3 regions of the Arthrobacter sp. MDT2-3 genome follow, and region 1 is predicted to be linked to each of the others. Evidence: predicted binding sites of a transcription regulator. Region 1 holds the regulator's gene; each other region holds the start of a gene.

Evidence for each region. Region 1 encodes HrcA, which represses chaperone genes, less so after heat shock. Its sites were predicted from a motif close to TTNGCACTCGNNNNNNNCGAGTGCNAA; they were not measured.
Region 2: the regulator HrcA is predicted to act here: its motif matches at 1,566-1,592, upstream of AC5RUQ_RS07590 (FmdB family zinc ribbon protein).
Region 3: the regulator HrcA is predicted to act here: its motif matches at 2,098-2,124, upstream of groL (chaperonin GroEL).

What each region holds. Positions count from the first base shown of each region.
Region 1 is NZ_JBNHFS010000005.1:283,823-287,078, reverse strand. It holds gene AC5RUQ_RS16395 (DUF3097 domain-containing protein) at 1-724, opposite strand, end outside; gene hrcA (heat-inducible transcriptional repressor HrcA) at 901-1,914, shown strand; gene dnaJ (molecular chaperone DnaJ) at 1,994-3,121, shown strand; gene AC5RUQ_RS16380 (16S rRNA (uracil(1498)-N(3))-methyltransferase) at 3,124-3,256, shown strand, end outside.
Region 2 is NZ_JBNHFS010000002.1:425,067-428,322, forward strand. It holds gene galU (UTP--glucose-1-phosphate uridylyltransferase GalU) at 1-805, opposite strand, end outside; gene AC5RUQ_RS07585 (5-formyltetrahydrofolate cyclo-ligase) at 897-1,532, shown strand; gene AC5RUQ_RS07590 (FmdB family zinc ribbon protein) at 1,649-1,924, shown strand; gene AC5RUQ_RS07595 (RcpC/CpaB family pilus assembly protein) at 2,017-2,742, shown strand; gene AC5RUQ_RS07600 (AAA family ATPase) at 2,785-3,256, opposite strand, start outside.
Region 3 is NZ_JBNHFS010000009.1:35,876-39,131, reverse strand. It holds gene AC5RUQ_RS19950 (ABC transporter substrate-binding protein) at 1-193, shown strand, start outside; gene groL (chaperonin GroEL) at 293-1,921, opposite strand; gene AC5RUQ_RS19940 (ABC transporter substrate-binding protein) at 2,204-3,256, opposite strand, start outside.

The sequences.
Region 1 (3,256 bases):
GCCAGCCGAAGGCTGCAAGGATGCCTGTTTTCCAGTCCTGCCCGCGCGGCACCACGGGCCACTTCTCGATCCCCAGGACAGCCGGGCGGATGGCCTGCCAGACGTCAACGTAGGGGTGTCCCACAATCAGCACATTCCCCGCGGCACCGGGAGATGCCATCACGGCATCGGCAATGCGGGACTCTTTCGAATCGGGCACCAGGTGGTCCACCAGCACGCCCAGGCGCCTGCCGGGCCCCGGCTTGAAGTCGGCCACAGCGGCCGCGAGGTCATCAATGCCGTGCAGCGGCTCGACGACGATGCCCTCCACCCGAAGGTCATCTCCCCACACCTTCTCCACGAGTTCGGCGTCGTGCTTTCCTTCGACCCAGATGCGGCTCGCCTTGGCAACCTGGGCTCTCTGGCCTGCCACGCGGACAGAACCCGAGGCCGTCCTGCCGGCGGCTGTCGCCGTGCCTGCGGTCGGCCGCGGAGCGGGCGGCATCAGTCGGATCGCCTGGCCTTCCAGGAGGAACCCGAAGCCCAGCCGGAAGGAGCGGGACTTTCCGTTGCGGTCCTCCAGTGCCACCACATGCATTCCGCCTGATTTCTCCACCCGGGTCACTGCGCCAACCCAGCCGGACTGCACGTCCTCCAGCACCATGCCCCGTTCTACGGGCACTTCGGGCAATTGCGTCTTGGCGGGCGCGGAAAGGTCCTGGGCTCCCCAGTTCTGGTAATGCATCGAATCACTCCGCCTCGCGCTAGATCACGGCCGGGAATTTCGCCCGGAGCGGTACCAATGCTAACAACGGGGTGAGTCATAATAGACTGTTAGCACTTGGGCATGTCGAGTGCTAACCGCTGTAGCGTCACGGTGCGGGCGGAACGCCTGCCCTGAACCCTGGATGGAGGTGGAGAGTGAGCGAGCCACGCAAACTGGAAGTACTGCGGGCCATCGTGGAGGACTACGTCCACTCCCGCGAGCCCGTCGGGTCCAAGGCTTTGGTGGAGCGGCACCATCTTGGTGTCTCCAGCGCCACCATCCGCAATGACATGGCCGCGCTTGAGGACGAAGGGCTGATTACGGCGCCCCACACCAGCGCCGGCCGCATCCCCACAGACAAGGGCTACCGGCTCTTCGTCGACCAGATTTCCGCTGTGAAGCCCCTGTCCCAGGCGGAGCGGCGGGCTATCCAGTCCCTCCTTGAGGGCTCGGATGACCTCGACGACGTCCTGGAACGGACCGTCCGGCTGTTGTCCCAACTGACTAACCAGGTGGCGGTTGTCCAGTATCCGCACCTTAACCGAGCACTGATCCGACACATCGAATTCGTTCTCCTGGCACCGCGGAAGGTGCTGGTGGTGCTGATCGCCAACACCGGAAAGGTGGAACAGCGCGTTATCGACGTCGGGCAGGACCTGGCGGATGAAGCCCTCGCTGCGTTGCGCGCCAGGTTCCTTGGCTCCCTCGCCGGGACCCCCTTGGCCCAACTGGGGCACTCCCTGCCCGCAGTGGTGTCCGGTGTCGCCCCGGGACAGCGGCAGGCAGCCCAGGCGCTGGCGCACGGACTGGAGGGCCTGGCCCACAGCAGCCGCGAAGACCGTATGGTGATGGCCGGCACGGCCAACCTCGCCCGTTCCAACGTTGACTTCCCGCTCAGCATCGGGCCTGTGCTGGAGGCGCTTGAGGAACAGGTGGTGATGCTGCGCCTGCTGAGCGAGATGGCGCAGGATCACCGCGGCGTAGCCGTGAGCATCGGCCGTGAAAACCCCTATGACGGCCTGGCGGAAGCATCTGTTGTGGCCACGGGCTACGGCCCGGACAGCGTCGCCAAGATTGGCGTGCTGGGTCCTACCAGGATGGACTATCCCACCACCATGGCAGCCGTTAGGGCTGTCGCCCGTTACCTGTCACGGATTTTGGGGCCCTGACCGTATGACGGCGCCCAAAAGCGCCCAGCAGTGATGCAGTAAGACTGCAGGCAAAAACAACAAGGAAGAGATACGAACTTTGAGCAGCCACTACGAAGTCCTTGGAGTCTCACCGGATGCCACCGGAGAAGAGATCAAGAAGGCCTACCGCAAGCTGGCCCGGACCCTTCACCCGGACGTTAACCCCGGTGAGGATGTTGCGGACCGCTTCAAGGCAGTGACCCACGCCTACGAAGTTCTCTCGGACCCCCAAAAGCGGCGGGTCTACGACACCACCGGCAACGAGAACGGCACGGACAACGGGTTCGGCGGGGGAGCGTATGCCGGCCAGGGCTTTGCTTTCCAGGACATCTTCGACACATTCTTCGGCGCCGGCGGCACCACCGGCCCCGCGTCACGGGTCAGGCGCGGGCAGGACGCGCTCATCAGCGTCCGGATCGAACTCCGCGACGCGGTGTTCGGGGTCAACAAGAAGCTCGAAGTGGATACGGCAGTGGTCTGTCCCACCTGTGATGGCTCGTGCTGCCGTCCCGGAACCCATCCGGAGCGCTGCGACATCTGCGGTGGCAGCGGCCAGGTCCAGAGGGCCGTGCGTTCCATCCTCGGCCAGGTCATGACCGCCGCGCCCTGCGGTACCTGCGAAGGCTTCGGAACCGTTATCAAGGACCCCTGCAACGAATGCAGCGGGCAGGGCCGGATCCGCAGCCGCCGTTCCCTGACCATCAAGGTCCCCGCCGGCGTCGCCACCGGCACGCGCATCCAGCTGTCCGGGCAGGGCGAGGCCGGTCCCGCCGGTGGCCCCACCGGTGACCTCTACGTGGAAATCCGCGTCAACAACGATGCCACCTACGTCCGCGAAGGCGACGACCTCCACGCCACCCTGAACATCCCCATGACGGCAGCTGCCCTGGGAACCGACGTGACCCTCGAAACGTTCGATGGGCCGCAGGAGATCGACGTGAAGGCCGGCACGCAGTCCGGAGAGATCATCACGCTGCGCGGCCTTGGTGTCACCCACCTGCGCGGCTACGGCCGTGGTGACCTGAAGGTTCACCTCCAGGTCGAGACGCCGGCGAAGCTCGATCCGGCGCAGGAGGACCTGCTGCGCCAGCTGGCCAAGCTTCGCGGCGAGCAGATTACGGATGGCAAGCTTGCTGCCAGCGGTGGCATGTTCGCCAAGCTCCGGGACCGGCTCGGTAACCTGTAGCGGTGAGCAACCCCGTCTTTTTCACTGCGGCCGGGTCCCTGGACGGGATGGTGCCGGAAGGTGTCTTCGTCCTGGAAGGACCCGAGGCCCGGCATGCGGTTACGGTCAAGCGGCTCGCTCCGGGCGAAGCCGTGG
Region 2 (3,256 bases), on a different contig from region 1:
TCAACTTGTCTCCGGTGTCGTAGCGGCGGCCCCGGAAGACAACACCGTAGACGCCGTGCCCCTCGCCCTCCCCGGACGCAAGCTCCTGCAGGGCATCGGTGAGCTGGATTTCGCCGCCCCGCCCGGGACCGGTGTGCTCCAGCACATCGAAGACGGCGGGGTGCAGTACGTAGCGGCCAATAACGGCGAGGTTGGAAGGGGCTTCGTCCGCGGCCGGCTTCTCTACCAGGCGGTTGACCCGTACGTAGTCCTCGCCGTCAATCTCCGCAATGTCGGCGCAACCGTAAGCGCTGATCTGTGACGGCTCCACCTCGATGAGGGCAATCACGGACCCTCCCGTTTCCGCCTGCACCTCAATCATGGTGCTGAGGAGTTCATCACGGGCATCGATGAGGTCATCGCCCAGGAGGACGGCGAAGGCTTCGTTGCCCACGTGCTGTTTTGCGCGGAGGACAGCGTGGCCAAGACCGTTGGCGTCGCCCTGGCGGACGTAGTGGATGTCACCGAGATTGCTGGCAGCCTGGATGGACGCCAGTTTCGTCGTATCCCCTTTGTCTTCAAGGGTGGATTCCAATGCCGGCACCCGGTCAAAATGGTCTTCCAGGGCCCGCTTGTTCCGCCCGGTGATCATTAGCAGGTCGTTGAGGCCCACGCTTACGGCTTCCTCAACCACATATTGGATGGCAGGCTTGTCCACGACGGGGAGCATTTCCTTGGGCATGGCCTTGGTGGCGGGCAGGAACCTGGTGCCGAGTCCGGCAGCGGGTATAACGGCTTTGCGAACTCTGGGGTTACTGGTAGTCACCCGACTAATCTAACGTCAGCGTCAAGCATTCAGTAATCATTAGGCAGCTGCAGGTCCCTGTGACTGCAGGGCACAACGCCGTAATGCAACGATGGAGGAAGACACAGTGCTTGAGGACGCGAAGGCAACCAAGACCAGGATCCGCACTGCCCACCGGCAGCGGCGTGCCGCCCTAAGCCCGCAGCAACTGGAGGCGGCAGGGGCTGCCATCGCACGCCACGGCGCAGGCTGGGCTGCATCCCTCGCCGGCGGTACTCCTGCCACATTCTGCGTCTACTTTGGCGTAGGCGTCGAACCGCCCACCCTTCCGCTGATCAGCGCACTCCATACCGGCGGCCATCGGGTCCTGCTGCCTGTCTGCGAGCCTGGGCGGGAGCTCGCATGGGTCTTCTGGAACCCGGAAGCCGGCTTTGAGCAGAGCCGGTACGCCCCGATCCTGGAACCCAAGGGCGACAGGCACGGGCCGGATGTGGCCGGAACGGCAGCCGCCCTCTTCATCCCGGCCACCGCCGTGGACCTTTCGGGCAACCGCGTTGGGCAAGGCGGTGGGTACTACGACAAGTTTTTGGGCCATCTCGCCACCGCCGGGAAGAACATCCCGCTGGCTGCCGTTATCTATGACGAAGAACTGCTCCCCGCCGGCGAGATCCCCGAGGAGGAGTTCGACCGCCCCGTCCCTGCCGTCCTGGCGCCGTCCGGCTTCCTGCCGCTCGACGGCCACCACTGAACCCCGCAGTCCAACGCTGCGGGGATGATAGAATTAGCACTCAGGCCCTGCGACTGCTAACGGACTTCCGTCCAGGCAGCACGGGACCTCTCGTTTGCCCAAGAGGAGGAGCACCAGTGCCAACGTACGCGTACGCCTGCAAGGATTGCGGCCATGCCTTCGACATCGTCCAGTCGTTCTCGGACAGTACTTTGACCTCGTGCCCCGAGTGCCAGGGGACGCTGCGCAAGAAGTTCAACAGCGTCGGTGTCGTCTTCAAGGGATCAGGTTTCTACCGCACCGATTCCCGGGACTCCAAGGGAAGCACCGTCTCGCCGGCCCCGGCTGCTGCAGCGTCCGCTCCCGCAGCGGCACCTGCCGCGACTGCTCCGGCGCCTGCTGCAGCCAGCTAAGCAGGACTGTCCGACGCCGGCCCGCCCCGGCTTTGTCCACATAGCGCACCGCGCTCCTGTTGCGGGTACCCCCGTCGCCATAGCGTAGGCGCATGCCTGCAAACCTTCTCCGCCCCGGCCGCGCTGCCTCCCGATATCCGCGCACGCCCCGCCGTTCCGGCCGTGCCGGTCGCCAGCCGGCAGCGGTCCGGTTTGGCGGGTGGCTGAGCCGGAACCGCCGGCTCGCTGTGGCTTTGCTGCTTTGCGCGGCGGCTGCAATCACCGTCCATCAGCTCACTCCCGCGCCCGTCCACACTGTCACAGCCCTGGCTGCCGCAAGGGATTTACCTGCCGGCTCGGCCATGGCGGCCTCAGACCTTGCCCACGTGCAGGTGCCGCCGCACATGATGGCCGCGGGTTTCCTGGACGAAGAAAGCGAGTTGGCCGGGAAACAGCTCGTCGCTCCCCTGCGCAAGGGCCAGCTCCTGACGGACACCCAACTGCTCGGTCCCGGGCTTCTGGCCGGCACGCCTCCAGGCTCGGCCGCTGTGCCTCTTCGGATGGCGGATCCGTCATCCATCCAGCTCGTCTCGCCCGGGCAGCTGGTCAACGTGGTGCTGACGGCGGCGAACGGCTTCGACCAGCAGGCACCGTCCGAGGTTCTGGCAGCGTCCGTGCCGGTGCTCTGGACGTCCGGCAAGGGCGGCCAGAGCGGGCAGTGGCTGGGCACCGCCGAGACGGACGGGCTTATCGTGGTGGCGGCAAGCGCAGAGCAGGCTGCCCGGCTGGCGGGGGCCTCCACCCAAGGCAAACTGTTCTTCGTCCTGGTTGGGCCCTGAGCCGGGGCAACCCTGCCACCCCCGTCACCCCGGCCGGGTCACTCAGCCCCAGTGCGGCGGCTTTTGTTCCTTCAGCCAGGCGTCGTGGTCGTCGTCAGCATCGCCCCAGCGCCGCGGGTCGTCTTCGGCGGCCTTGGTGGGCAGAATGCCTTGCGTCACGCCCTGGCCCTTGGCTTCCCCTTGGCCCTGGTCGTCTTGGCTCTGGTCGTCTTCGGGAGCCGGGCCGGCAGGGACGGACTGCCCGGCCGCCTGGCCGTTCGTGTTTTGTTCAGGGGCCACGGAGACCGCCTCCTTGCTGTCCGGGTACTTCTCCTGCGGCCGGCGGCGTGCGTGTTCTCCGGCGTCGATTCCATTGAGCGCCTGGTCCACGTCGTCGTCAAGGAACCCTGTTGAGGTTGACGTCCGGTCCCGCAGCACCGCCCGTTCAAGGCCCAGGTAAGCGGCAATCCGGTCTGCGCAGGCTGACGGGTCAGTGAACACCTCGATGGTCCACAACGGCATGTACCGCCACCCC
Region 3 (3,256 bases), on a different contig from region 1:
GGTGGGCTTCCTGAAGGACATCGCCCCTGACATGAAGGAAGCGCCGCCCGTTCCCCCGGTAGGCGCAGGCAGCGTGCAGAACGTGATCAAGCGGTACACCGACGAGGTCCTCTATGACCGCCTGACGCCGCAGGCGGCTGCCGAAGCATTCAAGAAGGAAGTTGAAGGAATGCTGGCCGGCGCCAGGAAGTAGTTCCTGTCCTGCAGAACCCCGACAAATGCAACAGCGGCCCCCTCAAGCGAGGGGGCCGCTGTTGCGTGTGGTGCGTGCGGGACTGGCCCGGCGGGAAGGCTAGAAGCCGCCCATGCCGCCCATGTCATCGCCGCCGCCAACCGGAGCAGCATTCTTCTCCGGCTTGTCGGCCACAACTGCCTCGGTGGTGAGGAACAGGCCGGCAATGGAGGCCGCGTTCTGCAGGGCAGAGCGGGTTACCTTGACGGGGTCGTTCACGCCGGCGGCCAGCAGGTCGACGTATTCGCCGGTTGCTGCGTTCAGGCCGTGGCCGGCGGGCAGGCCGCGGACCTTGTCCACCACAACGCCCGGCTCAAGGCCGGCGTTGAAGGCAATCTGCTTCAGCGGTGCATCGATGGCAACGCGGACGATGTTCGCACCGGTTGCCTCGTCGCCGGACAGCTGCAGGTTGGCGAATGCCTTGGCACCGGCCTGGATCAGGGCCACGCCGCCACCGGCGACGATGCCTTCCTCAACAGCAGCCTTTGCGTTGCGCACTGCGTCTTCGATGCGGTGCTTGCGCTCCTTGAGTTCAACCTCGGTTGCGGCACCGGCCTTGATGACTGCCACGCCGCCGGCCAGCTTGGCCAGGCGCTCCTGCAGCTTCTCGCGGTCGTAGTCCGAATCGGAGTTCTCGATCTCGGCGCGGATCTGGGATACGCGGCCTGCGATCTGGTCGGCGTCGCCTGCACCCTCGACGATGGTGGTTTCGTCCTTGGTGACAACAACCTTGCGTGCCTTGCCCAGGAGTTCCAGGCCGGCGTTTTCCAGCTTGAGGCCAACTTCCTCGGCGATGACCTGGCCACCGGTGAGGACGGCGATGTCGGCAAGCTGCGCCTTGCGGCGGTCACCGAAGCCCGGAGCCTTGACGGCGACCGACTTGAAGGTGCCGCGGATCTTGTTGACGATCAGGGTGGCAAGTGCCTCACCCTCGATGTCCTCGGCGATGATCAGCAGCGGCTTGTTGGACTGCATGACCTTTTCAAGGACAGCAACCAGTTCCTTGACGTTGGAGATCTTGGAGTTGACGATCAGGATGTACGGATCTTCGAGGACCGTTTCCTGGCGCTCCGTGTCGGTGACGAAGTAGGCGGAGATGTAGCCCTTGTCGAAGCGCATGCCTTCGGTGAGCTCAAGCTCCAGGCCGAAGGTGTTGGACTCCTCGACCGTGATAACGCCTTCCTTGCCCACCTTGTCCAGGGCTTCTGCAATGAGGGCGCCGATTTCCTCGTCGCCGGCGGAGATGGACGCCGTAGCGGCGATCTCTTCCTTGGTTTCGATTTCCTTAGCGGAGTTCAGCAGTTCGGCCGTGACGGCCTCAACTGCCTTCTCGATGCCGCGCTTGAGGGACAGCGGGTCGGCGCCGGCCGCAACGTTGCGCAGGCCTTCCTTCACCAGTGCCTGTGCCAGCACGGTAGCCGTGGTGGTGCCGTCGCCAGCGACGTCGTCCGTCTTCTTGGCAACTTCCTTGACCAGCTCGGCGCCGATCTTCTCGTAGGGATCGTCCAGCTCGATCTCCTTGGCGATGGAAACACCATCGTTGGTGATCGTGGGGGCGCCCCACTTCTTCTCGAGGACGACGTTGCGTCCACGCGGGCCGAGGGTGACCTTAACGGCGTCGGCGAGGATGTTCAGGCCCCGCTCAAGGCCGCGGCGTGCCTCTTCATCAAATGCAATGATCTTGGCCATAACGGCAATAGTCCTTTCGGGACAGTCGTTAAGAATGAACCTTCGCTGCAGTGCCCGCGACGGACGATCCTTTGCCGTTGGCCTCTGTATGCCTCCGGGTGCGGATCTCACTCCAGTTAGGTGTTTCTTCGCTCCTCGACCGGTGCCGCGCGCCGCAGGCCGGAACCAGCATTGCTTTAGCAGTCGGTACGTCAGAGTGCTAACTCAATAATTAGCACTCCCCACGTGAGAGTGCAAGCGAAAGGGACGGAAAACAGTGCCTCCCGGCAGCGGCGGCTGCGATCAGTTCGAAGCCCGCCCCGCCGTCTCGTGGCCGCTTATTACGGGGTTGTTGTCGGCCCCGTAGGTGAAGACGGTGAAGGTGGCTGCCGTGACGTCCCCGTTGGCGTCGAAGGCAATCGGCCCGGACTCGCCGTCGTAATTGGCATCCGGCCCGGACTTCAGACGTGCCAGGCAGTCTTTGTAGGACTGGCACGCCTCCGCAGCAGCTCCGCCCGATGATCCTTCCGCTGTTCCTCCCGAAACGGCAATCAGGTTGGCGGCGATAGACCGGCCGGCGTCGTCCTGTGCCCTCACGGCAGCCAAGGCGGCAACGGTCACGGCGTCATAGGCTTCGGCGGCGAAGGACACGTCCTCGAGGCCCGGGTCCACCGTCAGGAGCCTTGCCTGGAAGTCGGCATCAGGAAGCTGGCCGGGAACCACCGCCCGGGCGCCCTCCAAGTAGCCGGCTGCCACCCCTGACCCGTACCGGCCGAAGGCACCGTCACTGAGGATGAGCAGCTTCCCGTCAACACGTGAATTTGCCAGTTCTGCCAGCGCACCCTGCGCCCCATCACGGGCGATGACAATGACGGCGCCCGCGTCGGCGTTGCCGGCAGCGTCGGCTGCGCTGCCGGCAACGCCCTGCGTGAAGGCGGCAGTTGCCAGCACTTCCACACCAGCCTGCTTGGCAGAAGCTGCGACGGCGGCGGAAAGGTCCTTGCCGTAGGAGCCTTCCTGGTACATCACGGCCACTGAGGTGGCACCGGCGTCCTTGGCCATCTTGACCAGTACCGGGCCTTGTGCGACATCGGCCGATGCGGTCCGGAAGTAATAGCCGCCGCTACTGATGTTGCTCAGCCCGGCGGCCGTGTTGGCGGGTGAAATAAGCGGAGTCCGGGCGCGGGAGAGGACGTCGATGGCCGCTGCGGCATGGCTGGAATCGGTGGGGCCGATGACGACGTCCGCTTTCGCGGCAACCAGCGCCTGGGCCTGTAATGCCACATCCTGCCCCGCGTCGGTGGGCAGGAGCTCCACCGGCCTGCCTTTGTGTCCGCCGGCGGCGTTGATCTCCTG